One region of the Bacillus carboniphilus genome, then DNA from elsewhere that is predicted to be linked to it. Evidence: a T-box and tRNA genes for the amino acid it is inferred to sense, from the RefSeq annotation. Region 1 holds a T-box; the other holds one or more tRNA genes.
What was found. The T-box of region 1 lies ahead of alaS (alanine--tRNA ligase). A T-box ahead of a tRNA ligase gene usually reads a tRNA of that ligase, here a tRNA-Ala.
Positions count from the first base shown of each region.

Region 2: it has a tRNA-Ala gene. The T-box ahead of alaS (alanine--tRNA ligase) is inferred to sense a tRNA for this amino acid. The anticodon was not compared.

Region 1 is NZ_CP129013.1:1,559,415-1,574,932, reverse strand. Features, by position in the region: gene aspS (aspartate--tRNA ligase) at 1-963, shown strand, start outside; RNA gene ssrS (6S RNA) at 1,040-1,226, shown strand; gene LC087_RS08075 (tRNA threonylcarbamoyladenosine dehydratase) at 1,303-2,064, shown strand; gene LC087_RS08070 (AAA family ATPase) at 2,289-3,386, shown strand; gene cymR (cysteine metabolism transcriptional regulator CymR) at 3,560-3,979, shown strand; gene LC087_RS08060 (cysteine desulfurase family protein) at 3,999-5,153, shown strand; partial or broken gene mnmA (tRNA 2-thiouridine(34) synthase MnmA) at 5,176-6,289, shown strand; gene LC087_RS08050 (tetratricopeptide repeat protein) at 6,342-6,995, shown strand; gene recD2 (SF1B family DNA helicase RecD2) at 7,020-9,395, shown strand; gene LC087_RS08040 (PRC-barrel domain-containing protein) at 9,475-9,939, shown strand; gene LC087_RS08035 (DUF2797 domain-containing protein) at 9,952-10,143, shown strand; gene LC087_RS08030 (AI-2E family transporter) at 10,284-11,345, shown strand; T-box leader at 11,394-11,599, shown strand; partial or broken gene alaS (alanine--tRNA ligase) at 11,999-14,631, shown strand; gene LC087_RS08020 (IreB family regulatory phosphoprotein) at 14,811-15,077, shown strand; partial or broken gene ruvX (Holliday junction resolvase RuvX) at 15,079-15,487, shown strand.
Region 2 is NZ_CP129013.1:2,712,872-2,728,389, forward strand. Features, by position in the region: gene LC087_RS13840 (deoxynucleoside kinase) at 1-19, opposite strand, end outside; gene tadA (tRNA adenosine(34) deaminase TadA) at 186-650, shown strand; RNA gene ffs (signal recognition particle sRNA large type) at 749-1,013, shown strand; gene dnaX (DNA polymerase III subunit gamma/tau) at 1,588-3,279, shown strand; gene LC087_RS13860 (YbaB/EbfC family nucleoid-associated protein) at 3,308-3,634, shown strand; gene recR (recombination mediator RecR) at 3,647-4,243, shown strand; gene LC087_RS13870 (YaaL family protein) at 4,265-4,492, shown strand; gene LC087_RS13875 (pro-sigmaK processing inhibitor BofA family protein) at 4,719-4,985, shown strand; rRNA gene LC087_RS13880 (16S ribosomal RNA) at 5,298-6,854, shown strand; tRNA gene LC087_RS13885 (tRNA-Ile) at 7,041-7,117, shown strand; tRNA gene LC087_RS13890 (tRNA-Ala) at 7,137-7,212, shown strand; rRNA gene LC087_RS13895 (23S ribosomal RNA) at 7,300-10,228, shown strand; rRNA gene rrf (5S ribosomal RNA) at 10,295-10,410, shown strand; gene LC087_RS13905 (sigma factor G inhibitor Gin) at 10,739-10,933, shown strand; gene LC087_RS13910 (aminotransferase class I/II-fold pyridoxal phosphate-dependent enzyme) at 11,980-13,416, shown strand; partial or broken gene tmk (dTMP kinase) at 13,403-14,036, shown strand; gene LC087_RS13920 (cyclic-di-AMP receptor) at 14,102-14,437, shown strand; gene LC087_RS13925 (DUF327 family protein) at 14,443-14,775, shown strand; gene LC087_RS19745 (DUF327 family protein) at 14,723-14,884, shown strand; partial or broken gene holB (DNA polymerase III subunit delta') at 14,980-15,518, shown strand, end outside.

The DNA of each region.
Region 1 (15,518 bases):
TTACCGTTACCGCTGCCGAGAATGACTTACGATGAAGCGATGAGTCGCTATGGTTCAGATAAACCAGATACAAGATTTGAAATGGAGCTTATTGATTTAAATGAAGAGGTTAAAGACTCTGGATTTAAAGTCTTTACTCAAGCGATTACTAACGGTGGAAGTGTGAAGGCAATTAATGTAAAAGGGGAAGCTAGTAAATATTCTAGAAAGGATTTAGATAATTTAACAGAGTTTGTAAAACCATATGGGGCAAAAGGGCTTGCTTGGTTGAAGAAAGAGGAAGAAGAACTAAAAGGTCCAATAGCCAAATTTTTCAATTCTGAGTACCAAGAAAAATTAGGATCCAAACTTCAAGCTGAAGTAGGTGACCTTTTATTATTTGTTGCCGATCGCAATAAAGTTGTTGCGGATGCGCTAGGAGCTCTAAGATTAAAGATGGCAAAAGATAATGGATTGATTGACCAATCTAAATTTAACTTCTTGTGGATCGTTGACTGGCCACTTTTAGAGTTAGATGAAGAAGAAGGGCGATATTATGCAGCACATCACCCATTTACAATGCCTAATGAAGAAGACCTGAATTTATTTGAATCGAACCCTGAGAAGATGAGAGCATCTGCTTATGACTTAGTACTCAATGGTTTCGAGCTAGGTGGAGGTTCATTAAGAATTTATAAAAAAGACATTCAAGAAATGATGTTTGAAGTATTAGGCTTTACAAAAGAAGAAGCATATGACCAATTTGGATTTTTGTTGGAAGCTTTTGAGTATGGAACACCCCCACATGGAGGAATTGCATTAGGGTTGGACCGTTTAGTTATGCTGTTGTCAAATCGTACGAATTTACGTGATACCATTGCTTTTCCTAAAACAGCAAGTGCGAGTTGTTTATTAACGGAAGCTCCTGATGGCGTCTCAGATGAACAGTTAAAAGAACTTCACATTAAACTTACTTCAGAATAATTATGGATAATAATGTATGTTAAGGTGACTTGAAAACGGGGACTGATTGTGATAACCTAGAATCAGAAATCAGATAGGATTCCTGATGTGTACGTTGTTCACCTAGTTTTGACCTAACATTTATGAGTAAGGGAGCTTACGTTTTTAAATGAAGTAAATGCCTCCGATTCAGCTCGAGGACTTACAACATTTAAAACAGGGCACCCACCTGCGGAGGCGGGGCTCAAAACTAAGGGAAAGGCGACGGCACGATTGGGGTCCTATTTTTTTATGCCTTCAAACAAATAGGACATACTATTCGAGATATAGTGAGAACGAAAAAATATTGGAGTGATCTTTTTGTTGCATCAATTTTCTAGAAATGAATTAGCCATAGGAAAACAAGGATTAGAACAATTAAAAAATAGTACAGTAGCGGTGCTTGGAATAGGTGGAGTCGGTTCTTTTGCCGCAGAAGCGCTAGCACGGTCAGGTGTAGGTAAGCTGATTTTAGTTGATAAGGATAACGTTGATATAACGAATGTAAATCGTCAAATCCATGCTTTGCTTTCCACAGTAGGAAAACCGAAAACTGACTTAATGAAAGAACGAATTGCAGACATAAACCCAAACTGCGAAGTCATTTCTTTAAAAATGTTTTATACAGACGAAACATATGAAACGTTCTTTAGTTATCAACCTACATATATTATTGATGCTTCTGATACAATTATGTATAAAATTCATTTAATGAAAGAATGTTTAAAACGAGATATACCAATTATATCTAGTATGGGAGCAGCTAATAAAAAAGATCCTACTCGTTTTAAAATTACTGATATATCTAAGACGCATACCGATCCAATCGCCAAAGTCATTCGAACAAAATTACGGAAGGAAGGAATTAGAAAAGGGATAAAAGTTGTCTTTTCTGATGAAACGCCTATTAAGCAAAAGGCTGAGGTCGTAAAATATGTAGGAAATGAAGAAGCTCCTATTCGAAAGGCACAATTACCTCCTTCATCTAATGCTTATGTACCTTCGGTTTCAGGGTTAATTATGGCGGGGCATGTTATTAATGAGTTGGTAGAAGGAATCGGAACCAATCAAGCAAACAAATAGATGGTATAATTAGAACAAACTATTTTAAAACACATTTTATAATGTGTTTTTTTCAGATTAAGGGAGGCTTAAAATGGATTTGTTTTACATACAAAATAATTCAAATCAACCTCTTGCTGATAAAATGAGACCTACTTCATTAGAAGAGTTTTACGGACAGGATCATTTATTAGGGAAAGGGGAAAATACTTAGAAAATTAATTGAACAAGACCAAGTTCATTCAATGATTTTACATGGACCTCCCTCTTCAGGAAAAACAAGTCTAGCCCATATTATAAGTCAAATGACAGAAGCCTATTTTGTAAAGCTCAATTCTGTTTCTTTATCAATTAAGGAACTAAGAGACGTTATTTCAAAGGCGCACGATGCCTCCAAAATGTATGGGAAGAAAACAATTGTTTTTTTAGATGAAATACATGCAATGAAATCGAACGTGCAAATGACTTTATTACCAGCAGTGGAGGATGGAACCATTACTTTAATAGGTGCTACGACAGAGAGCGTAATGCATGAAATAATCGGACCTTTATTATCAAGGTGTAGAGTTTATACATTTAAGAGATTAACGAAACAACAAATGACAGAAGTCATCTTAGAAGCATTACATAATCCAGTTCGCGGACTTGGTTCATCTGTTAATATGAATGATGACGCATTAAACTATTTAATTGACATAAGTGACGGGGATGTTAGAGCAGCACTTGGAGCATTAGAAAATGTTTATCATTCTATTGAGCATGAAACGACAATCACCATGCTAATGATTCAAGAGGTGTACGAAAACCGAATCAATACAGTAAGTACAAATGACCAATATAATTTAATGTCGGCTTTTATTAAATCGATGCGGGGAAGCAATACAGATGCTGCGCTGTATTGGTTATCGAGAATGCTTTATGCAGGCATAGACCCTATGTATATTGCTAGAAGAATTGTTGTGCATTCAGTAGAAGATGTTGGTATGGCTAATCCCCATGCTCTTACGATGGCGATTAATGCGAAGGAGGCTGTTCATTTTATTGGAGACCATGAGGGAATGCTACCTTTAGCGCAAGCTGTTGTTTACATTTGTGAAAGTCCTAAATCTAATTCTGTATATAAAGCCATTGGACAAGCCATGAACTATGTTAAAGAACATCCTATTCAAGAAGTACCAGATTCAATTAAACAAGGTAGTAATCGATATAAAAACCCTATTGATTATCCCGATGTTCAACTAAATTACTTCGAAGAAAGTGATAAGACCCGATTTTACCATCCTCAAGATTCTGGAACAGAAGCGAAGATTTATAAAAGATATAAAAATAAAGAAAATAATTGAACATTTAATAGGAAATACTTCAATTTACTTGATATTTTAAGCTGAAAAGCAATTTTATCATAGGTTTACAAGGTTAGAATGAATGTATGCTATAATAGCAAAAGATTTTAAAAGTAGTTGACACAAAGGATAGACAAGATAAATGTTTGAGAGTTGGGAGAGGGGAAAGCTAGATGAAAATATCGACAAAAGGAAGATACGGATTAACCATTATGATCGAACTCGCAAAAGGATATGGAGATGGGCCCAAATCTTTAAAAAAGATTGCTCATACTCACCAATTGTCTGAGCATTATTTAGAACAATTGATTGCTCCATTACGGAATGCGGGCTTGGTCAATAGTGTTCGAGGTGCCTATGGTGGATATGTTTTGGCGAATGAACCAAATAAAATTACGGCAGGAGATATTATTCGTGTTTTAGAAGGTCCCATTAGCCCAGTAGAAGGAATTGAAAATGAAGAGCCTGTAAAAAAGCAATTGTGGATGAAAATTAGAGATGCAGTGAAAGAAGTATTAGATAGTACTACGTTGGAGGACTTAGCTAACTTTTCTGATGAAGAAGAACAAGATGGGTATATGTTCTATATTTAGAATAAGGTAGGTTTAAAAAATGGATAAAATATATTTAGATCATGCCGCTACTTCACCTGTAAATCCCCAAGTTGTTGATTACATGATCCCCTTTATGAATGATATGTTTGGAAATCCATCCAGTATACATTCTTTTGGACGCGATGCTAGAAAAGCTTTAGACGAAGCGAGGGAAATTGCAGCTCATTCAATTCATGCAAATCCCAGTGAAATAATCTTCACAAGTGGAGGAACAGAAGCTGATAACTTAGCGATTCTTGGTGTGGCAATGGCCTATAAAAAAAGAGGAAATCATATTATTACTACCCAAGCAGAACATCACGCTGTTCTACGGACGTGTCAAAACCTTGAAAAAGAGGGGTTTGAAGTAACTTATTTACCTATAGATGAAAAGGGTCAAATATCAATAGAAACTTTAGAGAAAGCCTTAACAGAAAAAACAATACTTGTTTCAATTATGTATGGTAATAATGAAGTTGGAACTCTTCAACCTATTCCAGAAATCGGAAAAATACTATCTAGCCATCAAGCTTTTTTTCATACGGATGCTGTACAAGCATTTGGAATAGAAAAAATGGATGTTCATAAGATAGGGATCGATTTATTATCTACATCTAGCCATAAAGTGAATGGGCCTAAAGGGGTAGGCTTTTTATTTGCTAAAAAAGGCATTAGGTTATATTCTTTATTACACGGTGGCGAACAAGAAACGAAAAGAAGAGCAGGAACAGAGAATCTCCCTGCAATCATTGGCTTTTCAAAAGCGATTCAAATTTCTCAATTAAATCGAGTTGAAAAGCAAACTCAATACAAACAATTTAAAGAAACGTTACTATCTATTTTTGAAAAATCATGTATTGACTTTGAAGTAAATGGTCATCCAGAAGAAAGCCTGGATCACATCGTTAACATTTCATTTACGGGAATGAATGTAGAGTCGATGCTCGTTAATTTAGATTTAATGGGAATAGCAGTTTCAAGTGGTTCTGCTTGTACCGCAGGTTCTGTTGACCCTTCCCATGTGTTAGTTGCAATGTATGGAAATCGCTCGGGTCGTATTAGCTCATCCATTCGATTTAGCTTCGGTCTTGGAAACACGCAGGAACAAATAGAAAGAGCGGGTAAAGAAGTGGTTAACATTATTGAGAGAATGAAAAAATCGAAAGGTATATAAGTATAAATGGAGATGAAACCATATGGTGAACGATAATCAAAATATAAGAGTTGTAGTAGGGATGTCTGGTGGTGTGGATTCATCAGTTGCAGCCTTATTACTTAAACAACAAGGTTACGATGTTATCGGTATTTTCATGAAAAATTGGGATGATACAGACGAGAATGGTGTTTGTACAGCTACGGAAGATTATAATGATGTAATAAAAGTATGTAATCAAATAGGAATCCCCTATTACGCGGTGAACTTTGAAAAACAATATTGGGATAAAGTATTCACCTACTTCCTAGAGGAATATAAAGGTGGACGAACGCCAAATCCCGATGTCATGTGCAATAAAGAAATAAAATTCAAGGCGTTTTTAGATCATGCAATGACATTAGGAGCTGATTATTTAGCTACAGGTCACTATGCTCAAGTCTCTCATGAAAATGGAGAAGCGCGTCTCATTCGAGGAAAAGATGAAAATAAGGATCAAACTTACTTTCTCAATCAACTATCTCAAAAACAACTATCAAAAGTTATGTTTCCAATAGGAAATCTTAATAAAAAAGATGTACGGAAAATTGCAGAAGAACACAATTTAGCAACAGCGACAAAAAAAGATAGTACAGGTATTTGTTTTATTGGTGAAAGAAATTTCAAAGAATTTCTGAGTCAATACTTACCTGCTCAACCTGGTGTCATGCAAACATTAGAAGGTGAAGTAAAAGGACATCATGATGGATTAATGTATTATACGATCGGTCAGAGACATGGTCTAGGGATTGGTGGTAGTGGTGACCCTTGGTTTGTCGTTGGGAAGGACTTAGAAAAGAACATTCTTTATGTTGGTCAAGGCTCTGACAATGATTTGCTTTATTCTGATTCCATTACAGCTGTCAATATTAACTGGGTTTCTTCTCAAAAACCAACTGAGGAATTAGTATGTACAGCTAAATTTCGCTATCGTCAGTCAGATCATAACGTCCGTGTTCATATTGTTGACGAAAATACGGCTGAAGTAATTTTTGAAGAACCAATCCGTTCCATAACACCTGGACAAGCTGTTGTCTTCTATGATGGTCAATATTGTCTTGGTGGAGGTACGATTGATGAGGTTTTTAAAAATGAGAAAAAAAATATGGTACTTATAGAGTTTTATAAAAAACCTCTATAAGTACTAACGTGATACAAGAGGTGTTTATTGTGAAATCAAAAAATCAACTAGCTATAGAAGCTATGCAAGAAGGTAAGGCTGAAGAGGCAGCAAAGCTTTTTCAAGAAGCTATTGAGGAAGACCCTCAAGATCCTATTTTATATGTTAATTTTGGTAACTTACTTGCAGGCTTAAAAGATCATAAAAGAGCTTTAAAATTTTTTAACCGTGCTCTCGAATTAGATGAAACAGTTGCTACTGCCTATTACGGTGCAGCAAATGTTTATTATGAATTAGAAAATTATCAAGAGGCACAACTTCATTATCAGAAAGCAATTGATCAAGGGTTAGTCTCTAGTGATGTTTATTATATGCAAGGATTGACGCTTTTATCTTTGGAACAACCTAAGTTGGCTCTACCGTTTATGCAACGTGCTGTAGAGCTAAATGAATCGGACATTGAAGCACGCTTTCAATATGGAATGTGTTTAGCTTCACAACAGTTATTGGATGAAGCAAAGGACCAATTTGAAAGAGTGGTTGAAGATAACTCATCACATGCAGATGCCCTATACAATTTAGGTGTTACGTATGTATATAAAAATAAAATATCCCAAGCAAAAGAAATGTTTACTAGGGCTATCGAAGCTCAAAGTGATCACCAACTTGCTTTACATGCGTTGTCTTTAATGGAGAATAAATAAAGAAGGTAGTAAGGAGGAAGGACCATGAAAGAGGAGAATTATAATCAAGAATCATTTTTAACCGGGGAAGTTAAGTCGATAATCTTCAGAAATCAGGATAATTTATACTCAGTGTTAAAAATATTTGTTGAAGAATCGGATCAAACGTTAGATGAAGATATCATAACAGTAACTGGCTATTTCCCTGTGCTACATGAAGATGATGTGTATACCTTTCATGGCTCCTTTATAAAACACCCTAAATTCGGTAATCAGTTTCAAGCTAATCGATTTCAAAAGCAACAGCCACAGACGAAGAGTGGTATTATCCGTTATCTTTCAAGTGATTTATTTAAAGGGATTGGTCCTAAGACAGCTGAATCTATAGTGGATGAATTGGGAAATCAAGCTATTTCACTCATTTTACAAGATCCATCAGTATTGGGAAAAATAAAGAAGTTGTCCAAACAAAAAAGAATAGACTTAGTGGAAAGTCTGAAGGAACACCAAGGAATTGAGCAGATGATGATTCATCTCAATGAGTTTGGTTTTGGACCTCAGTTATCAACTAAAATTTACCAAAAGTATCGAGATGAAGCGATTGAAATTATACAAACAAATCCGTATCGTTTAGTTGATGATATTAAAGGAATTGGTTTTGCTAGAGCAGATGAAATAGGTCAATATTTTGGTTTGTCTGGCAATCATCCCGACAGAATAAATGCTGGAATTCTCTTCATCCTTGAACAAGAAACTTCGCAAGAAGGCCACGCCTTTTTACAGATCGATCAATTAGGAGAAAAAGCAAGACAACTGCTAAATCATAATAGTAATATTTCTATCAATGAAATACATAATCAATTGAGTCTTCTTGAAGAGCAAAAGAAAATAATGAAAGATGATCAAAGGGTGTACCTTCCCTCCTTATATTTCTCAGAAAAAGGTCTTTCCCGGGAAATTAAACGATTAATGAAACAAACAGAATATAAAGATTTATTCCCTGAATCTGAATTTTTAATGGCACTTGGTAACCTCGAAGAACGTTTGAACGTGGAATATGCTCCCCTTCAGAAAGACGGAATTCAGCGAGCGTTACAATCACCTATCACTATTTTGACTGGAGGGCCAGGTACAGGAAAAACGACGGTGATAAAAGGGATTGTTGAGTTATACAGTGAACTTCATGGGTGTTCATTAGATGATAAAGATTATAAGAAAAAAAATGAACCATTTCCTATTTTGTTAGCTGCTCCAACAGGAAGAGCAGCAAAGAGAATGGCAGAAGCAACAAACATTGCAGCTGTTACCATTCACCGTCTTTTAGGATGGAATGGAGTGGATGGTTTTCAACATAATGAAGATAATCCGATCCAAGGAAAGCTATTAATTATTGATGAAATGTCAATGGTTGATATTTTTTTAGCGAATCAACTATTCAAAGCTCTTCCAGATCATATTCAAGTTGTCTTAGTGGGGGATGAGGATCAACTTCCTTCTGTTGGACCAGGGCAAGTTCTAAAAGATTTAATCCGTTCTAATATAATGGAAACGGTCAAATTAACAGATATTTACAGACAAGCAGAAGGCTCAACGATCATTGAGTTAGCACATAAGATCAATCAAGGTAATTTACCAGAAGATGTATTACATCCTACTTCAGATCGATCATTTATAGAGTGTGGTGCAGATCAAATGAAAGAAGTTGTTCATAAAGTGGTCAAAAATGCTATTCATAAGGGACTTTCAAAGAAAGATATCCAAGTGTTAGCGCCTATGTATAAAGGTCCTGTAGGGATAAATCAATTAAACCTTATGCTTCAGGAGATGTTAAATCCTCCTTCTAATCAAAAAAGGGAGCTTTCATTTGGAGAAGTTGTCTATAGAGTAGGGGATAAAGTACTTCAACTTGTTAATCAACCAGAAAGTAATGTATTTAATGGAGATATGGGGTTTATTGTTTCAATTTTCTACTCAAAGGAAAACACGGAAAAAGAAGATCTGATCGTTATTTCATTTGATGGGATAGAAGTAACCTATACAAGAAAAGATTTTCAACAGTTTACTCATGCTTATTGCTGTTCTATACATAAAGCTCAAGGTAGTGAATTTCCAGTTGTAATACTCCCTGTTTTAAGAAGTTATTATCGTATGCTTAAACGAAACTTAATATATACTGCCATTACTCGTAGCAAAAAATATTTGATCATGTGTGGAGAACTGGAGGTTTTTAAAAGAGGGATTCAAAATGGCTCTGAAGATATTCGTCAAACCTCTTTAGTGGATAGGCTTCTCGATATTGAAAAAGCCCCTATGTCTATAGAGTTAATGCAATTGCAAAAGGAATTACCTTTCAATGTTGAAGATGCGAGTGTAGGGATGGAGAATATTAGCCCGTTTGATTTTATGGATGAATTGGGATAATGAGTATAGTAAAAAACACTAAGTATGTCATGTTATTTTGAAGGGATAATAAAAATGTTCGGGAAGGTGGGGACTTTCTTTGCGAACATTTTCAAGCTATATAGGACTTGCTGCTTATGTTTTAGTGACTGGGAAATTAATTGGACATGTTTCTGATCTTGCTCTTAATAAAGATGGAACCTTATACGGATTGTTAATTGACAAAAAAGGGTTTTTTGAAAGGAAACGGGTTGTTCCGTTATCGTTTGTTCATTCTGTAGGTGAACATGGGATTATGCTTATTGAAGACTATTCACATCCTTTTTCCCAAGAGTTTTTTTTTCATGGGCATCATCCGATACATCACAGGCCTATCGTATCTTCCAATGGGAATGAACTAGGTTTGGTAGACGATGTATATGTTAGTCAAGATTTGGGCACTATTTTAGCATACGAAGTAACAAATGGGTTATTTGCTGATTTTACCGATGGGAAGAAAAGGCTTCCGTTTGAAAGGTTATCAATTGGTGAAGATACCATTGTTTTTCATGATCTTGACAAATGAGGTGTATGTTCCATGTTTCGGTGCCCAAATTGTAAAAGCAAAGAAATAGGGAAAATTGGTGTAAATCAATATTACTGTTGGGACTGTTTTATTGAATTGTCCGTAATAGATGATAAAATTTCTACTCATCAGGTCGAAGAGGATGGTTCTCTTAGTTCTTTAGATGATCTTTTTTCTGACGAAGATCGCACAATCAGCATGTGAATAATAAGGGCTCTGGCTTTTTCCAGAGTCTTTTTTTTGTTTTATCCGAAAAGACCTTAAACGGTCGCTTGCGCTTTTCTTAATTCCTGAATAGAATCTAACATTTTCCAGAAACTATTCCATATAGAGGGGGTCTCTGTATGGAGAATAAGTATGTCCAAATATTATTTAAGCTAATCATAGTACTGCTAATACTAATTATAGGTTATATGCTTTCTCAATTATATTTTTTATGGGGACCGGTAGTAATTATAGTTAGAGCAATTATAACTCCTTTGATTATTTCGCTATTCATCACATATTTATTACACCCTATTGTTGAAAAGTTAAAATCGACTGGTTTTCCAAGAGTCGTTTCAATTTTATTAATTTACAGTTTGTTCTTTGGAGGAATCGGTTTTTTAGTTTTTAAAGGCTACCCTATCATGATGAAGCAAATAAAAGAGTTTTCGGAAAACATACCTGCTATTACGAAAGCCTATCAACAAATGCTAGATGAATTATATGATCAAACGTCTAAATTACCTGGTGATGTTTATGAGCGAGTGGTTATTCATTTGAAAAAGAGTGAAGAATGGTTAGGGAACACCGTGGAAAAACTCCTATTGAATTATCGTGAAATTGCCAATCATTTAATCCTAATCGCTATTGTTCCATTTTTAGTTTTCTATATGTTAAAAGATATTGATAAAATGAAAAAAGCTACCTGGTATATAACGCCTCCTAAATGGAGAAAAGAAGGAAAGCAGTTTTTATACTATATCGATGAATCATTGGGTGCGTATATTAGAGGACAATTACTTGTGTGTTTGATTATAGGTTCATTATCAATCATTTCTTTGATGTTATTTAGAATTCCTTATTCTTTACTTTTAGGACTCATTATTGGGATAACGAACATAATCCCTTATTTTGGTCCTGTTTTTGGTGCGGTTCCTGCTATTATTATTGCAGCAACCATCTCTATGGAAAAAGTCTTTGTAGTTGTGGTTATCATCATCGCTTTACAATTTATTGAAGGAAATATTTTAGGACCTTTAATTGTAGGGAAAAGCTTACATATTCATCCAGTTGTCATTATTTTTGCTTTGATTGCAGGTGGGGAGTTAGCAGGGATCATTGGTTTAATTGTTGCTGTCCCTGCTGTTGCTGTATTAAGGGTCGTCATCATTCATACCTTAAAATTAAAACAGGATCATTGACATTTTATGATCCCTTGACTATAATTCACATAGATAATAAACCGATAGGAAAAAACATAGAGTGATACGAGTAGACTGAAGTCCCTTTAAAGAGAGGAATTTTCTAGGCTGAAAAAGATTCCAAGTGAAGAGCAGTTGAACGCTAATCATGAGTGTAGGTAAAACCCTACCGTTTTGTCGCGTTAAGGCAATATTAAGTTGATAGCTAATCTTAGCTATAAACAGGGTGGTACCGCGAAGCTCTCGTCCCTGTGTAAGTGTTATTCATTTACACGGTGGTCGGGGTTTTTTTATGTTTAAGAGGTTGTTCAAAAAGTCATGAAAAATTGCTGTCGAATAACTTTGTTGTCTCGCTATTCCAAGCTCCGACGCCAGGATTGGCTAGCACGAGCGTTGTCCCTAGGATGGGGACACGTATTTAGCTCGTGATCCTTCCTTGACGTACACTGTGGTGCTCCGATGCCCAAGGACGGGCTAGCGCAGGCGTTGTCACAGGACGTGACTGAACTTAGCCTGCGTTCCTTTAAGTAGTCGCCTTGTTCTTCTCGGCCCTTTTCTCCCTACTTTTTGAACACACACTTTAAAATTTTTTTAAAAGGTTTTCTATGCCTATATGGATAGGCTACATTATTAAAATACATTAGGAGGTTATTATGAAATCATTAACGTCAGCTCAAGTTAGACAAATGTACTTAGACTATTTTAAAGAAAAGGGGCATTCAGTTGAGCCCAGCGCCTCTCTTGTTCCGAATGAAGACCCTACTCTTTTATGGATAAATAGTGGCGTGGCAACTTTAAAGAAATATTTTGATGGAAGAGTGATCCCTGATAATCCTAGAATTGTGAATGCTCAAAAATCGATCAGAACAAACGACATTGAAAATGTAGGGAAGACAGCAAGACATCATACATTTTTTGAAATGCTAGGTAATTTTTCAATTGGGGACTATTTTAAGAAAGAAGCTATTCAGTGGGCTTGGGAATTTCTAACGAGCGAAAAATGGATTGGATTTGATCCAAGTAAACTATCTGTTACGATTCATCCTGAAGATGAAGAAGCATTCTTATTATGGAGAGATATTGGACTTCCAAGTGAGCGAATCATCCGATTGGAAGGGAATTTTTGGGATATAGGAGAAGGTCCAAGTGGTCCAAACACAGAAATTTTCTACGATCGTGGAGAAGAGTTTGGAAATGATCTTAACGATCCTGAATTATATCCAGGGGGAGAAAATGATCGTTACTTAGAGATATGGAATTTAGTTTTCTCTGAATTCAATCATAACCCTGATCATACCTATACTCCTCTTCCAAAGAAAAACATTGATACCGGTATGGGATTCGAGAGAATGGTTAGTATTATTCAAAATGGTAAGACGAATTATGATACAGATCTTTTCATTCCAATTATTAAAGTAACAGAACAATTAAGTGGAGTAAAATATGGTGAAAAAGATTTATTAGATATTTCGTTTAAAGTGATAGCTGATCATATAAGAACGGTAGCGTTTGCTATTTCTGATGGTGCACTCCCATCAAATGATGGAAGAGGATATGTTTTAAGAAGGCTATTACGAAGAGCTGTTCGTTATGCGAAATCAATCCAAATCCAAAAACCTTTTATGTTTGAACTCGTTCCTGTTGTGGCAGAGGTTATGTCTGATTTCTATCCAGAGGTTCAAGAGAAGGTAGAATTCATACAAAAAGTAATTAAAAATGAAGAAGAGCGTTTTCATGAAACTTTACATGAAGGGTTAAGTATTTTATCTGAAATCATTGTAAGACAAAAACAACAAAAATCAACGGTCATTCTAGGTAAGGATGTGTTCCGCTTATATGACACATATGGGTTCCCTGTAGAGTTGACTGAAGAATATGCAGAAGAAGAAGGGATGAGCATTGACCATAAAGGGTTCCAATTAGAAATGGAGCTTCAAAGAGAAAGAGCACGTTCTGCTCGTCAAGAAGTTGAATCAATGCAAGTTCAAAGTGGGATATTAGCAGACTTAGACGTTGAAAGTACTTTTGTGGGGTATAAAAAACTAACACATCAGTCTAGGGTTGTGGCGATCATTAGTGATGGACATTTAGTTGATCATATAGAGCAAGGAAAAGAAGGTCAACTGATCTTTTCAGAAACTCCTTTTTATGCAGAAAGTGGAGGACAAATTGCTGACAAAGGGACAATAACTCATTCAAAAGTGAAAGCAGAAGTGATTGATGTACAAAAGGCACCAAAAGGTCAAAACCTTCATAATGTATATATCGAGTCTGGATCATTAAACAAAGGTGATCTTGTTGAATTACAAGTGAATGATAAGGTTAGAAATGGTGTTGTGAAGAATCATACGGCTACACACTTGCTCCATCAATCGTTGAAAGATGTGTTAGGTGATCATGTTAATCAAGCAGGTTCATTAGTGATGGGAGATCGTTTACGTTTCGACTTTACCCATTTTGGACAAGTTAAAGAAGAAGAACTAGAATTAATTGAACAAAAAGTAAATGAGCTTATTTGGAACAGCCTTTCGGTTAAAATTGAAAATAAACCAATAGATGAAGCAAAAGCGATGGGGGCAATGGCTCTATTTGGTGAAAAATATGGAGATGTTGTTCGCGTAGTACAAATAGGAGAGTACAGTATTGAGTTTGTGGAGGATGCCATGTGAAAAACACGGCGTCTATCGGTTTATTTAAAATCGTATCAGAGTCAGGCATTGGAGCAGGAACAAGAAGGATCGAAGCAGTCACCGGTAAAGCAGCTTATCAATATTTAAATGAGCAATTAGCAACAATAAAAGATCTTGCAGTTAAATTGAAAACAAACCCAAAAGAAGTTTCAAATAGAATTGATACCCTTATGGAAGAAAATAAGCATTTGCAAAGGCAAGTTGACTCTCTTTCAACAAAATTAAGCAACTTAGAAGCATCCTCATTAAAGGATCAAGTAAAAGAGATCGATGGAATAAAAGTCTTGGCTACTCAAGTAGATGTTAAAGATATGAACCAGTTACGAGGTATGGTCGATGATTTGAAACAAACTTTAGGGTCTGCTATTGTCATACTAGGGGCACCAGTAGATGGAAAAGTGAATTTAGCCGCAGGAGTTACAAAAGACTTGGTAACGAAGGGATTTCATGCAGGAAAATTAATTAAAGAAGTAGCGAGTCGTTGTGGTGGTGGCGGTGGTGGCCGACCAGATATGGCTCAAGCAGGAGGTAAAAACCCTGAAAAATTAAAAGAAGCACTAGATTATGTGCAAGAATGGACAAAATCCGTTTTATAATTAAGATATTATAGTGTAAAATGGAGTTATTGAGGGGTTATTGATGATTTTTATCGTGCTAGTTCAAAAAGTCAGGCCGCTTTGTTGGTATTAGACTTTTTGAACAACCTCTAGTAAGTGTTCAGAGGAGGACAATTTCTGAATGCCTTCTTATTATCACTAAGGAAGAGGTGTGATCATTGAGCTCATTTGACCGTACGATGAAGTTTAATATTTCAGAGGAAATAGTGAAAACCGATGTAAATGAAGTTTTGTTTACAGTGTACGATGCATTGCAAGAAAAGGGATATAATCCAATTAATCAAATTGTTGGTTATCTTTTATCAGGAGACCCAGCTTATATTCCTCGTCATCGGGATGCCCGAAATTTAATAAGAAAATTAGAGCGGGATGAAATTATTGAAGACCTTGTTAAATCATACTTAAATAATCATAAAGAGGACTAGCATGCGAATTATGGGATTAGATTTAGGCTCAAAAACCTTAGGAGTAGCCATCAGTGACTCCTTTGGGTGGACAGCCCAAGGGATAGAAACAATTAAAATTGTGGAAGAGACGGAGGATTACCAACTTGGTCGTTTAAAAGACTTGATTGATGAATATGAAGTTAAAAAAATTGTAGTTGGTTTTCCGAAGAATATGAATGGTACAATTGGTCCTAGAGGAGAAGCGAGCCAATATTTTGTGAACGTTCTAGAAAAAGCATTTTCCTTGCCTGTTGTCTTATGGGATGAACGTCTTTCTTCTCAAGCAGCTGAAAGACTTCTCATTTCAGCTGATGTCAGTCGTAAAAAAAAGGAAAAAGGTGATTGATAAAATGGCTGCAACAGTTATTTTACAATCTTACTTGGGATAGCCAATCTTAATGAAATCACTTCTCACAATGA
Region 2 (15,518 bases), 1.2 Mb from region 1:
TAAATGGTGTTTCAGACATGTTGATACCTCCTATTTTTCAATCGACAGGCTATATTCTATCACAAATAAAACAGAAAGAGCTTGTTTTATTTTTTTATGCATGATCTAGAGGAGTGTCTATTGGTGTATATCCTCAGTTATTATCGAGATAGCTAAAAAGTGAGTCAAAATAAAGGGGAATGATAATGGAAAAAGATCAATACTTCATGTCAATTGCTATAGAAGAAGCAAAAAAAGCAGAATTAATGAAAGAGGTCCCAATTGGAGCTCTTATCGTTAAAAATAATCAAATACTAGCTAAAGCTCATAATTTAAGAGAAACTTCTCAAAATTCATTAGCTCATGCCGAGATAATAGCCATTAATGAAGCTTGTAAAGAGATAGGTTCTTGGAGGTTGGAGGACGCTACTTTGTATGTAACGTTAGAACCTTGCCCAATGTGTGCAGGAGCTATTATCATGTCGAGAATTAAAAAGGTAGTCTATGGTGCGTCTGATCCGAAAGGTGGCTGTGCAGGTACATTAATGAACCTTTTGCAAGAAGACCGTTTTAATCATAAAGCCGATGTAATTAAAGGGGTTTTAGCCGAAGATTGTGGAGAGATGCTAACTTCTTTTTTCAGGCAGATTAGAAATTCAAAAAAACGTTGAATTTTTTGGAATTCGAGGACTCTTGATTTTTTATTGTGAAGGGTATATACTTATTTATGCGTCGGATAAGCGATGCACTAAATATGGTTATAATTTTACCGTGCTAAGCGGGGAGGTAGCGGTGCCCTATACTTGCAATCCGCTCTAGCAAGGCCGAATCCCTTCTCAAGGCTCGTCTATTGCAAGGTCTGACTCGAGCAAGTGGTGTTGAGGCTTGGGTCCTACGCAATGAGACTCCATGAACCATGTCAGGTCCGGAAGGAAGCAGCATTAAGTGGAAACTCTCATGTGCCGTAGGGTTGCCTGGGCTGAGCTAACTGCTTGAGTAACGCTTGTGATAGCGAGTCGACAGAAGGTGCACGGTAGTTTAATAATATGAATAAAACACTCGTCTAGAGTGTTTTTTTGTATATTTTTTTGACAGAGTAAGAAAGGATAAAAATCTGTCCTTATTTGGACGGTGCTTTAATTTTTGTCTAGCTCCAGCGCCCAGCGACGGGTAGCGCTTTCGAAGCACACGATGTGCAAGCATCATCGTTGCCCACAGGACGTGGGCGAATTTAGATGATGTTCCATTTCCTCTACGATAAGTCAACGGAGACGCCTCCAGGAGGGAGGTGGATCTACGTTGCCACAGGACGTGGCTGAACTTAGTAGATCCTCCGCTTTCGGGTTTTTCGTGTTTCCTTTATCTCATGCGGCGATGCACAGGAAGTGCTAGCGTCAACGTTAGTCACAGGACGTGACTGTACTTAGTTGACGTACCTTTTCACCTGCGTCGCTAGACGGGCGCTTGCGCTTTTCTTATTAATAATAGAACGCCTACTTGAATATCTCAATCGATAAACACCTCTTTTAAAAGAAGTCTCTTTTGTTATATCAAATAATTATTGTATAATGTACCAAGGTATATGAACTTATATGAGGAGGACGTTAAGTGGGGTATCAGGCTTTATATCGTGTTTTTCGGCCCCAGACTTTCGAAGATCTGGTTGGGCAGGAACATGTCACCAAAACATTACAAAGTGCCTTGTTACAAAGAAAAATTTCACATGCCTACTTATTTTCAGGCCCGAGAGGAACCGGAAAAACGAGTGCTGCAAAAGTATTTGCAAAAGCGGTCAACTGTCTAAAATCACCTACAATGGAACCTTGTAATCAATGTGTTAATTGTAAGGGGATAACAGATGGATCTATATCAGATGTGATAGAAATTGATGCGGCATCCAATAATGGTGTGGACGAAATTCGGGATATTCGTGACAAAGTGAAGTATGCACCATCATCAGTTTCTTTTAAAGTATACATAATCGATGAAGTGCATATGCTTTCAATTGGAGCTTTCAACGCATTACTTAAAACATTGGAAGAGCCTCCTGCCCATGTGATTTTTATTCTGGCCACTACCGAGCCTCATAAAATACCTTTAACGATTATTTCAAGATGCCAACGTTTTGATTTTAAGCGCATCACGGTTAAAACAATCGTAAGTCACTTGAAGAATGTTGTTGAAAATCAGTCCATTGAAGTAGAGGATGGAGTGTTAAATGTAGTTGCAAGCGCTGCTGATGGTGGAATGAGAGATGCACTAAGCTTATTAGATCAGGCAATCTCATTTAGTGATGGGAAGGTTACTCTTGAAGATGTGTTGACTATTACAGGATCCGTTTCTCAAAAGGAACTTTCGGAACTTGTTTCTTCTATACAAAATAAAGATGTGTCCAATGCTTTAAATCGTGTTGATAACTTAATGAACCATGGGAAAGATCCTGCTAAACTTATTGAAGACTTGATTTATTATCATCGTGATATTTTATTGTATATAACTTCGCCAAATTTAGAACAAATACTTGAACGGACAACGATCGACCAAAGGTTTAAAGAGATAGCGGAAGAAATAGTTCCTGAATCAATTTATGGTATTATAGAAGTGTTAAATAAAAGTCAACAAGAAATGAAGTGGACTAATCACCCTAGGATATTCATAGAAATAGCGGTTGTGAAGCTATGTGAAAATGTTCAACCGCAACCGACCCAACAACCAATGGAGGATCAAAACTTCTATGAACAAAGGATTGAAAAGCTAGAAAATCAACTTAACAATTTGATGAAATCACCTGTCTCACAAGCCCCTGAGCAAGAAAAGGCCTCGAAAAAACCGTTAAGAAGTGGATTTAAAATTCCAACTGGGCGTATTAAAGAAATCTTAAAAGAGGCAACAAGACAAGATTTGGATTCAGTTAAAGGAATATGGGGTCAGCTATTAGAGGAACTAAAGAGACAAAACAAAGTTTCTCATGCAGCTTTGTTAAATGAGAGTGAACCAGTTGCTTCTTCTAAAAAGGCTGTTATATTAAAGTTTAAGTATGAAATCCATTGTAAAATGGTTTCTGAAAATAATAATGATGTTCTTTCTAATCTTCAAAACCTATTATCTACTTTAACAGGTAAACCATTAGAGGTAGTTGGAGTTCCTGATAGAGAGTGGGGAGATATAAGAAAACAATTTATTGAAGAACAAAAGGCAGATGCTCCTGAAAACGGAAGTTCAGAGCAACAAAATGAAGACCCGATAATTTCTGAAGCAAAAAAAATTGTTGGTGTTGAACTGTTAGAGATTAAAGATTAATATAAAAAAATTTAAGGAGATGGATCGTATGCGCGGTGGAATGGGAAATATGCAAAAAATGATGAAACAAATGCAAAAAATGCAAAAGGATATGCAAAAAGCTCAAGAAAGTTTAGGAGAAGAAATTATTGAAGGAACAGCAGGTGGCGGTATGGTTACTGTAAAAATAAGTGGCCATAAAGAAGTGGTGGATATATCGATTAATGAAGAGGTTGTTGACCCTGATGATATAGAAATGCTTCAAGATTTAGTATTAGCTGCTACTAATGATGCTTTGAAAAAGGTAGATGAAATGACGAACGATACTATGGGACAATTTACTAAAGGTATGAATTTACCTGGTGGGCTTTTTTAGGAGGACTGCTTAATGCACTATCCTGAACCTATATCTAAACTTATGGATAGTTTTATGAAATTGCCAGGCATCGGGCCTAAAACTGCCGGAAGGCTGGCTTTTTTTGTTTTAAGTATGGAAGAAGAGCACGTGCTAGATTTTGCTAAAGCACTAGTGAATGCGAAGCGAAATCTTTCATATTGTTCCGTTTGTGGTCACATAACAGATCAAGATCCTTGCTCTATATGTCAAGATGATAAAAGAGATCAGTCGATTGTTTGTGTAGTGCAAGATCCTAAAGATGTGATTGCTATGGAAAAAATGAGGGAATACGGTGGTTTGTACCATGTTCTCCATGGCTCAATCTCTCCTATGGATGGGATTGGTCCAGAGGATATTAACATTCCAGATTTACTAAAACGACTGAAAAATGATCAAATTAAAGAAGTGATTTTAGCAACTAATCCTAATATTGAAGGCGAAGCGACTGCGATGTATATTTCCAGGCTTCTAAAGCCATCTGGTATTAGAATGACTCGTATTGCACATGGTTTACCAGTTGGCGGCGACTTAGAATATGCTGATGAGGTTACGTTATCTAAAGCTCTCGAGGGTAGGAGAGACCTATAGTTTATTTAGGAAGGGAAGCGCATGATTTCATTTAATAAAAAGAGGAAGCTTCGTAAAGAGTATGATGGTATGTTGATTGATCAAATAAATGAGTCCAAGAAAGATTGGGCCATGAAACAGAAGTTTGTTGATCATAGTCTAGATCCTTCAATGGAACTAATAAATGAAATGAATATAGCAGAGGCTAAATATTACTTCTTATTAAAGGAAGCGAAGTATCGAAACATAAAAACGATATTAGGAAGGTGAGAGATAATTCTTACCTTTCTTTTTTTATGAATTTTTAATATAGTCGTTAAATGGTTGCTAGTTACACCTTTTTGTAAGTTTCTCACGTTTCTTTGCCATGTAAATGGTTTAAGTAAGGAGTTCTATTTACATAAAGCTCGTCATATTGATAAGAATAATTAGTCTTTATGGTTGTTCAATAAGTGTAACGATCTTGAACAAGCACCTAAAGATTGGAGGATGAGATATGACGATCAATCTTGTAATTGTTCTTTCTATTGTGGGTTTATTATTATTGTTTTTACTTTTAGGGACAAGCTTTAAACCATTGCGTTATGTTGGATATATTGCTTCTAAAATTATTATCGGAGCATTGTTGTTATTTTTTTTAAATGTATTGGGAACAACTATAGGACTGCATATTCCGATCAACTTTCTTACTGCGACAGTTTCAGGTCTATTGGGTATTTCAGGGGTTGCCGCATTGATTGTCATTCAAACGATGATTTTATAGAAGCTAAAATAATGAATTATGGTTGTGATTTAGATCTTCTGAATGCGGTCCTTTGAACTTTTGAAAAAAGTTGATAAAAGATTATTGACACATGATTATCTATTTGGTATGATTATTTTTGTCGCTGATGAGCAACGAAAAGCACTTCTAAAAAACATTTGACAAGTTTAATGTTAACATGATATACTTTTTGAGTCGCTTCAAAAGGACAAATGATCTTTGAAAACTAAACAAACCAAAAGCGTCAATTTTTTTTGAAACAACAATGAGTTAGCAAACTCATAAAATGATCAGATTAAATCTGACACCATTTTATCGGAGAGTTTGATCCTGGCTCAGGACGAACGCTGGCGGCGTGCCTAATACATGCAAGTCGAGCGGACTTGATGGAAAGCTTGCTTTCCATCAAGTTAGCGGCGAACGGGTGAGTAACACGTGGGCAACCTGCCTGTAAGACGGGGATAACTCCGGGAAACCGGGGCTAATACCGGATGAACCTTAAGACTACCTAGTCTAAAGTTGAAAGGTGGCTTTTAGCTATCGCTTACAGATGGGCCCGCGGCGCATTAGCTAGTTGGTGAGGTAACGGCTCACCAAGGCGACGATGCGTAGCCGACCTGAGAGGGTGATCGGCCACACTGGGACTGAGACACGGCCCAGACTCCTACGGGAGGCAGCAGTAGGGAATCTTCCGCAATGGACGAAAGTCTGACGGAGCAACGCCGCGTGAGTGAAGAAGGTTTTCGGATCGTAAAGCTCTGTTGTTAGGGAAGAACAAGTATCGTTCGAATAGGGCGGTACCTTGACGGTACCTAACCAGAAAGCCACGGCTAACTACGTGCCAGCAGCCGCGGTAATACGTAGGTGGCAAGCGTTGTCCGGAATTATTGGGCGTAAAGCGCGCGCAGGCGGTTCTTTAAGTCTGATGTGAAATCTCGCGGCTCAACCGCGAGCGGTCATTGGAAACTGGGGAACTTGAGTGCAGAAGAGGAGAGTGGAATTCCACGTGTAGCGGTGAAATGCGTAGAGATGTGGAGGAACACCAGTGGCGAAGGCGACTCTCTGGTCTGTAACTGACGCTGAGGCGCGAAAGCGTGGGGAGCGAACAGGATTAGATACCCTGGTAGTCCACGCCGTAAACGATGAGTGCTAAGTGTTAGAGGGTTTCCGCCCTTTAGTGCTGCAGCAAACGCATTAAGCACTCCGCCTGGGGAGTACGGTCGCAAGACTGAAACTCAAAGGAATTGACGGGGACCCGCACAAGCGGTGGAGCATGTGGTTTAATTCGAAGCAACGCGAAGAACCTTACCAGGTCTTGACATCCTTCGCTACTTCTAGAGATAGAAGGTTCCCTTTCGGGGGACGAAGTGACAGGTGGTGCATGGTTGTCGTCACTCGTGTCGTGAGATGTTGGGTTAAGTCCCGCAACGAGCGCAACCCTTGATCTTAGTTGCCAGCATTCAGTTGGGCACTCTAAGGTGACTGCCGGTGACAAACCGGAGGAAGGTGGGGATGACGTCAAATCATCATGCCCCTTATGACCTGGGCTACACACGTGCTACAATGGATGGAACAAAGGCGCGCGAAGCCGCAAAGTGAAGCCAATCCCAAAATCCATTCTCAGTTCGGATTGTAGGTCGCAACTCGCCTACATGAAGCCGGAATCGCTAGTAATCGCGGATCAGCATGCCGCGGTGAATACGTTCCCGGGTCTTGTACACACCGCCCGTCACACCACGAGAGTTTGTAACACCCGAAGTCGGTAGGGTAACCCTTTTAGGGAGCCAGCCGCCTAAGGTGGGACAGATGATTGGGGTGAAGTCGTAACAAGGTAGCCGTATCGGAAGGTGCGGCTGGATCACCTCCTTTCTAAGGAAAAATGTCTCTTTCGAGACAAAAACGTAAAGACGCTTCTTGGTTTGTTTAGTTTTGAGAGATTATCTCTCTTTTTTGTTGTGTAAAAATAAGAAAAGCGCAAGCGCCCGTTTAGCAATGAAAGCACTGGCCAAATAAGGACCGATTTTTATACTTTCTTACTCTGAAATAAAAAAAGATGGGCCTGTAGCTCAGCTGGTTAGAGCGCACGCCTGATAAGCGTGAGGTCGATGGTTCAAGTCCATTCAGGCCCACCATCTTATACAATCAAAAAAAGGGGCCTTAGCTCAGCTGGGAGAGCGCCTGCCTTGCACGCAGGAGGTCAGCGGTTCGATCCCGCTAGGCTCCACCAACTCGTTCTTTGAAAACTAAATAACGAAATGACAAGACATCAAAATTGTGATTTATGACTTTTAAAGTCGATGTAATAAATTCTAACGGTTAAGTTAGAAAGAGCGCACGGTGGATGCCTTGGCACTAGGAGCCGATGAAGGACGGGACTAACGCCGAAACGCTTCGGGGAGCTGTAAGTAAGCTTTGATCCGGAGATATCCGAATGGGGAAACCCCCTACTCGTAATGGAGTAGGATCCATATCTGAATACATAGGATATGGAAGGCACACCCGGGGAACTGAAACATCTAAGTACCCGGAGGAGAGGAAAGCAAACGCGATTTCCTGAGTAGCGGCGAGCGAAACGGAATTAGCCCAAACCAAGAGGTTTCCTCTTGGGGTTGTAGGACACTCTATACGGAGTTACAAAGGAATGAGATAGATGAAGAGGTCTGGAAAGGCCCATCAGAGAAGGTAACAATCCTGTAGTCAAAATCTCATTCTCTCCAGAGTGGATCCTGAGTACGGCGGGACACGAGGATCCTGCCGGAAGCAGGAGGACCATCTCCCAAGGCTAAATACTCCCTAGTGACCGATAGTGAACCAGTACCGTGAGGGAAAGGTGAAAAGCACCCTGGCGGGGAGTGAAAGAGATCCTGAAACCGTGTGCTTACAAGTAGTCAGAGCCCGTTAACGGGTGATGGCGTGCCTTTTGTAGAATGAACCGGCGAGTTACGATCCTATGCAAGGTTAAGCTGATAAGGCGGAGCCGTAGCGAAAGCGAGTCTTAAGTAGGGCGAATAGAGTATAGGGTCGTAGACCCGAAACCAGGTGATCTACCCATGTCCAGGGTGAAGTTCAGGTAACACTGAATGGAGGCCCGAACCCACGCACGTTGAAAAGTGCGGGGATGAGGTGTGGGTAGCGGAGAAATTCCAATCGAACTTGGAGATAGCTGGTTCTCTCCGAAATAGCTTTAGGGCTAGCCTCAAGATGAGAGTTATGGAGGTAGAGCACTGATTGGACTAGGGGCCCTCATCGGGTTACCGAATTCAGTCAAACTCCGAATGCCAGAAACTTATTCTTGGGAGTCAGACTGCGAGTGATAAGATCCGTAGTCAAGAGGGAAACAGCCCAGACCGCCAGCTAAGGTCCCAAAGTATACGTTAAGTGGAAAAGGATGTGGAGTTGCTTAGACAACCAGGATGTTGGCTTAGAAGCAGCCACCATTTAAAGAGTGCGTAATACTCACTGGTCGAGTGACTCTGCGCCGAAAATGTACCGGGGCTAAACGTATCACCGAAGCTGCGGACTGTTCCGTATGGAACAGTGGTAGGAGAGCGTTCTAAGGGCGGTGAAGCCAGACCGGAAGGACTGGTGGAGCGCTTAGAAGTGAGAATGCCGGTATGAGTAGCGAAAGAGGGGTAAGAATCCCCTCCACCGAATGCCTAAGGTTTCCTGAGGAAGGCTCGTCCGCTCAGGGTTAGTCGGGACCTAAGCCGAGGCCGAAAGGCGTAGGCGATGGACAACAGGTTGATATTCCTGTACCACCTCCCCACCATTTGAGTGATGGGGGGACGCAGGAGGATAGGGTAAGCGCGGCACTGGATCGCCGCGTCCAAGCAGGTAGGCTGATGAGTAGGCAAATCCGCTCATCATGAAGGCTGAGCTGTGATGGCGAGGGAAATAGAGTACCGAAGTTCCTGATTCCACACTGCCAAGAAAAGCCTCTAACGAGGTGGGAGGTGCCCGTACCGCAAACCGACACAGGTAGGCGAGGAGAGAATCCTAAGGTGATCGAGAGAACTCTCGTTAAGGAACTCGGCAAAATGACCCCGTAACTTCGGGAGAAGGGGTGCTCTGGTAGGGTGCAAGCCCGAGAGAGCCGCAGTGAAAAGGCCCAGGCGACTGTTTAGCAAAAACACAGGTCTCTGCGAAGCCGTAAGGCGAAGTATAGGGGCTGACGCCTGCCCGGTGCTGGAAGGTTAAGGGAGCGCTTAGCGTAAGCGAAGGTGTGAACCGAAGCCCCAGTAAACGGCGCCCGTAACTATAACGGTCCTAAGGTAGCGAAATTCCTTGTCGGGTAAGTTCCGACCCGCACGAAAGGCGCAACGATCTGGGCACTGTCTCAACGAGAGACTCGGTGAAATTATAGTACCTGTGAAGATGCAGGTTACCCGCGACAGGACGGAAAGACCCCGTGAGCCTTTACTGTAGCCTGATATTGAATGTTGGTACAGCTTGTACAGAATAGGTAGGAGCCATAGAAGCCGGAGCGCTAGCTTCGGTGGAGGCGTCTTTGGGATACTACCCTGGCTGTATTGACCTTCTAACCCGCACCCGTCATCCGGGTGGGAGACAGTGTCAGGTGGGCAGTTTGACTGGGGCGGTCGCCTCCTAAAAAGTAACGGAGGCGCCCAAAGGTTCCCTCAGAATGGTTGGAAATCATTCGTAGAGTGTAAAGGCACAAGGGGGAGCTTGACTGCGAGACCTACAAGTCGAGCAGGGACGAAAGTCGGGCTTAGTGATCCGGTGGTTCCGCATGGAAGGGCCATCGCTCAACGGATAAAAGCTACCCCGGGGATAACAGGCTTATCTCCCCCAAGAGTCCACATCGACGGGGAGGTTTGGCACCTCGATGTCGGCTCATCGCATCCTGGGGCTGTAGTCGGTCCCAAGGGTTGGGCTGTTCGCCCATTAAAGCGGTACGCGAGCTGGGTTCAGAACGTCGTGAGACAGTTCGGTCCCTATCCGTCGTGGGCGCAGGAAATTTGAGAGGAGCTGTCCTTAGTACGAGAGGACCGGGATGGACGCACCGCTGGTGTACCAGTTGTCTTGCCAAAGGCATCGCTGGGTAGCTATGTGCGGAAGGGATAAGTGCTGAAAGCATCTAAGCATGAAGCCCCCCTCAAGATGAGATTTCCCATCTAGCAATAGAGTAAGATCCCTGAAAGATGATCAGGTTGATAGGTTCGAGGTGGACGTGTGGTGACACATGGAGCTGACGAATACTAATCGATCGAGGACTTAACCACACACATGCGATTCTTGTCACCCTTCGTTATTTAGTTTTGAAAGAATGAATTTTCTTTTGAACATAGCCTGGTAATAAGGGCAAAGAGGCCACACCCGTTCCCATGCCGAACACGGAAGTTACGCTCTTTAGCGCCGATGGTAGTTGGGGGTCTCCCCCTGTGAGAGTAGGACGTTGCCAGGCAAATATAAAAACCACTAATAACTTAACTGTTGTTAGTGGTTTTTATTATGTTGAAAAATGCACTGAAAATAAATAAAAGGTCATTTAAAGTTATAGACAGACACAATAAAAACCCTCTTTACATATAATTTAAAAATGGTACCTATCAACCTTTGTCATTAAGAGGCTTGAAAAAGCAGTGTATAGGGGCCATCATGTTCAATCGTTAACTAAACTAGTCTTGTTATTTGGGACGACTTTAACCATAGCTATCCATACAAATTTTAATATTTTGAATTATGAATAAAATTATTTGGATTGGGCACACTTCTTGTTGGAGGTGGAGTGTTTGGAAAATCAACTATTATCAAATATAGAAACATGTAATATATGTAATCAACCTAGAAATTTAGGTATTCATCTAAATAATCTCTTTATATGTTCTGGATGTGAAAAAGCTATCGTAGAGACTGATACCGATCATCCAATGTATCGTTTTTATATAGCACAATTAAAAAACATGAAAATCATTAATCATACTTAAAGAGACCACCTTTTTTATTAGGTGGTCTTTATGTTTAATGGAAATCCTTACAGTCAGGTAGTATTTGGAACTAAGAGGATTACAGGGAATGAATTTTTAGTTGATGATGACCATAGTACCATATAGAATGTTGCTCGAATACTTCTTGTTTTTTTTCATCAAAAAAGGAGTCTTCCCCATATTTATCGAAAACATGGGGAAGACTCCTTTTTGAAATAGGGGATCTAAATCATAATAAATCTTTTCCTCCCGACTATAAAATCTCTACAACCAGCTAGTTGTGATGAGCAAAAACATACTCTCATCATTACAAAAAGAAAGTGATGTGTTATTATGTACACTCTTTTTACCTTTATCTTTATAATGATACTTATTCTTTTTATTATAGGACCCTTATTCGTATTACTACATGAATTAGGCCATGCACTCCCTTTGTATAAAGTGTCCAGAAATAAGTTGAAGGTTCAGATAGGAACACCAGTGAAACGATGGAATAAGGCATGGGAATTTAGCGTTGGTGGGTTTTATTTTATGTTCTATCCTTTCGTTTTTATATATGGAAGGTGCTATGTTTCTAACTGGAACGATGTTAACAAAAAATTCAAGGTGCTGTGTATTATTGGTGGCCCTTTGGTTACATTAATTCTATTAATTTTTAACTTCATCCTCTTGTTAGATGTTAATTCTGCTTTTGCTAAAAACTATTGATAGGAAGTGAAATTTTTCTAATTAATCAGTTTATAAATACCGCTTTACCAATGAGGTATGGTCCATGGGCAGGGAAGGAGTACGCTTCAACGGATAGTGATGGGTTACGACTGAAAAAGTTGCTGAAAAATGAAATATAAAAACAATTGAAAGTGGCTATTAGCTATGAGATGATGGAAAACTATTGTAACTATATGGTCAACTAAAGTACAAAAACGCTTCCTCACAACTTTATATTATCTTTTCCTAAATCCCTACCCTTGTGTAGAACCTATACATTTACTAAACCTAACGAGTATAATGAAATAATGAAGTGATTTACAGTTAGGAGGGGTTGAGTGGAAAAGACACCGATATTCACTGCTCTACAAAAACATATAGCAAAGTCGCCTCTCTCATTTCATGTCCCGGGACATAAAAATGGACAAGTATTTCATCCAACGGCGATGAAATATTTTAAAGAAATATTAAAGCTAGATGTTACAGAATTGACTGGTTTAGATGATTTACATCATGCTTCAGGAATGATTGCAGAAGCAGAACAATTAACAGCAGACCTTTATGGCGTTCAGTCTACCTCTTTTTTAGTAAATGGTTCAACGGTAGGAAACTTAGCGATGATTATGGCAGTTTGTGAAGAACAGGATGTCGTAATTGTTCAAAGAAATTGTCATAAGTCCATTATTCATGGTCTTGAGTTAGTAGGAGCCAAGCCACTCTTTATATCGCCAGAGTGGGATGAAGAGTTGTTAGTCGGCTCTTATTTATCTGTTGAAAAAGTGAAACAAACGATTAATAAATACCCAGATGTTAAAGCTATTATTGTGACACACCCTAATTATTATGGTTTAGCATCTAAACATATAGAGCACCTCGTGGAATTTGCCCATGATAAAGGAATACCAGTTTTAGTAGATGAAGCACATGGTGCGCATTTCATTTTAGGAGATCCGTTTCCAATATCAGCTGTAAAAGCTAATGCGGACATCGTTGTTCAATCAGCCCACAAGACACTACCTGCAATGACGATGGGTTCTTATTTACATATGCAAGGAAATATTGTAGACCATGAAAAGGTAAAGTATTATTTATCAGTTCTTCAAACAAGTAGCCCATCTTATGTTATTATGGCTTCATTAGATTTGGCTAGAGCCTATTTAAAGAGTTTAACAGAAGAGAAGACGTTTTTAATTCCTAATTTAATCAGAATGAGGGAAGACATAAACAAATTACAAGGGCTCTCCATTATTGAATCGAAGGATCCGAATGTTATACAAGATCCTTTAAAGGTTAATATTAGATCAACGCAAGGTTATAGTGGAATCCAATTGCAGAAATCGTTGGAAGAGAGCGGAATTTTCCCTGAGTTGGCCGATATAAACCAAGTGCTTTTGATCCTTTCTTTAACAAATGAGCAAAAACAACCTAAAATCCATTCGTTAAAAGAGATAAGTGAAATACAAGAAGGTAATAAACCGTTACTTTATTCACCAGCTAGTCCGATTCAAGAAATGCCTTACACGTATAAAGAACTTACAAAGTTAAAAAAGAGACGAATTTCTTTAAAAGAAGCAGTTGGGAACGTTAGTGCGGAAACGATTACTCCTTATCCACCTGGGATTCCTTTAATTATGAAGGGTGAAGAAATACAAGGTTATCATATTGAGAAATTAAGACAACTATTAGAAAACCATTATCATATTCAAGGAGGTTCTTTCATTAAGCAGCAAGAATTGTTTATTTATCAAGGAGGAAGACAGCATGAGAAAAGGTAAGTTTATTACATTGGAAGGACCTGAAGGAGCAGGAAAGACCACTATATTCAAGATGATAGGTTCCTACTTTAATGAACAAGGGATTGAACATGTGTTAACCCGTGAACCAGGGGGGGATTATAATTAGTGAGAAAATTAGAGAGGTCATACACGACATCGATCATACGATGATGGATTGTCGAACAGAGGCCTTACTATATGCAGCGGCAAGAAGACAACATGTAATTGAGAAAATTGTCCCTGCATTAAAAGAAGGAAAAATTGTTCTTTGCGATCGTTATATTGATAGCTCTTTAGCTTACCAAGGTTATGCAAGAGGGATCGGAATAGATGAAGTATTGAAGGTCAATCAGTTTGCAACAGAAGGTTGTGAGCCAGATTTGACTGTTTATTTTGATATAACCCCGGAAAAAGGGTTACAGAGAATAAAGCAAGCCGAACAGAGAGAAGTCAATAGGCTCGATTTAGAGTCTAAAATATTTCATGAAAAGGTTCAAAAGGGGTATCAAATCGTCAACGAGATGTTCTCTAACCGCATTAAAACAATCAATGCTGACCAAGGAGTAAATGAGGTCTTTGGAGATGTTATCAAGACAATTGAAGATTTCTTATTCCAATAATCATTTAGTGGCCTTCCTTGTTATAATGAAAATATAAAGGATAAACATAATGGGGAGTGTAATCGATGAAATTAATCGTCGCGATCGTTCAAGATCAAGACAGTCAAAAATTACTTAATGCGTTAACCGATGATCAATTTCGTGTAACTAAGCTAGCATCAACAGGGGGATTTTTAAAGTCTGGGAATACAACTATTATGGTTGGAACAGAAGATCATAAAGTCGATCGAGTTCTAGAAATTATTAAAGAAAACTGTCAAAAAAGAGATCAACTAATAGCGCCGATTTCGCCTATGGGAGGGAATGCAGATTCATATATTCCTCAACCAGTAGAGGTAGAAGTGGGAGGAGCGAATATATTTGTTGTCCCTGTTGAGAGTTTTGGCAGTTTTAAAAGGTGATAAGGATGAAAATTAATCAAGAAATAAGATCCACTATTGAACATATAAATAAAGAAACAAAGAATAATGGCAAACCATCAGTAACCTTTCATCAAGTAGTTGAAGAACAGGGATATAAACAAAAAGTTAATCAATTAAACATGCTACTTAAAGACATTGATCTTGCAAGTGAGAGGTTGGTTCGCTCACAAACCGTTCAAGAGCTATCCCAATATAAAAATCTAATTAAAAATTTTATTCAAGAAGTCGTTAGCCATGGACTATCATTAAAAAAAGTGGACCATTTTGATCAATTTTATCAAAAAAAGAACGTTTGCAATTATCGAAAAAATAGATGAAGAGCTTGAAACATTAACGAATGATTTTTTTGATAGGCGGGATGATTCCATTACATTGTTACAAAAAATCGGCGTTATTAGAGGGCTTTTAGTAGATATAAATATATAGTTTGTGTGCTATCCTATAGTAACGTATGAAGAGTGTGATCCATTTTGAATACATTAGAAAATGATTTAATAAACATCCAACCGAAAGCATTAAAGATGATTAAAAATGCATTTAAGCATGATCGAGTTTCTCATGCTTATTTATTTGAGGGAGTAAAGGAACTGGGAAAAAGGCAATGAGCTTTTTTCTCGCCAAATGCTTCTTTTGCCAACAAATGACCGATGAGTATAATCCGTGTCAGCAATGTATTAATTGTAAACGGATTGCGTCTAGTAATCATCCTGATGTTCATCTGATCGAACCTGAAGGGCAGTCCATAAAGAAACAACAAATTCAATCTCTTCATCAAGAGTTCTCTAAAACAGGTATGGAGTCTAGTAAAAAAATTTATATTATTTCAGAAGCTGATACAATGACTGTGAACGCTTGCAAATAGCCTTTTGAAATTTTTAGAGGAACCGATGGGTGACACAGTAGCCATATTACTCACAAATAATATTAATAAAATGCTAAATACAATTATATCTAGATCTCAAGTGGTAAGTTTTTCATCTTTAGCACCGCATAGCATTGAACAAGCACTTTTAAATGATGGTTATCCTAAAATGATGTCCGTTTTAGCTTCTCATTTTAC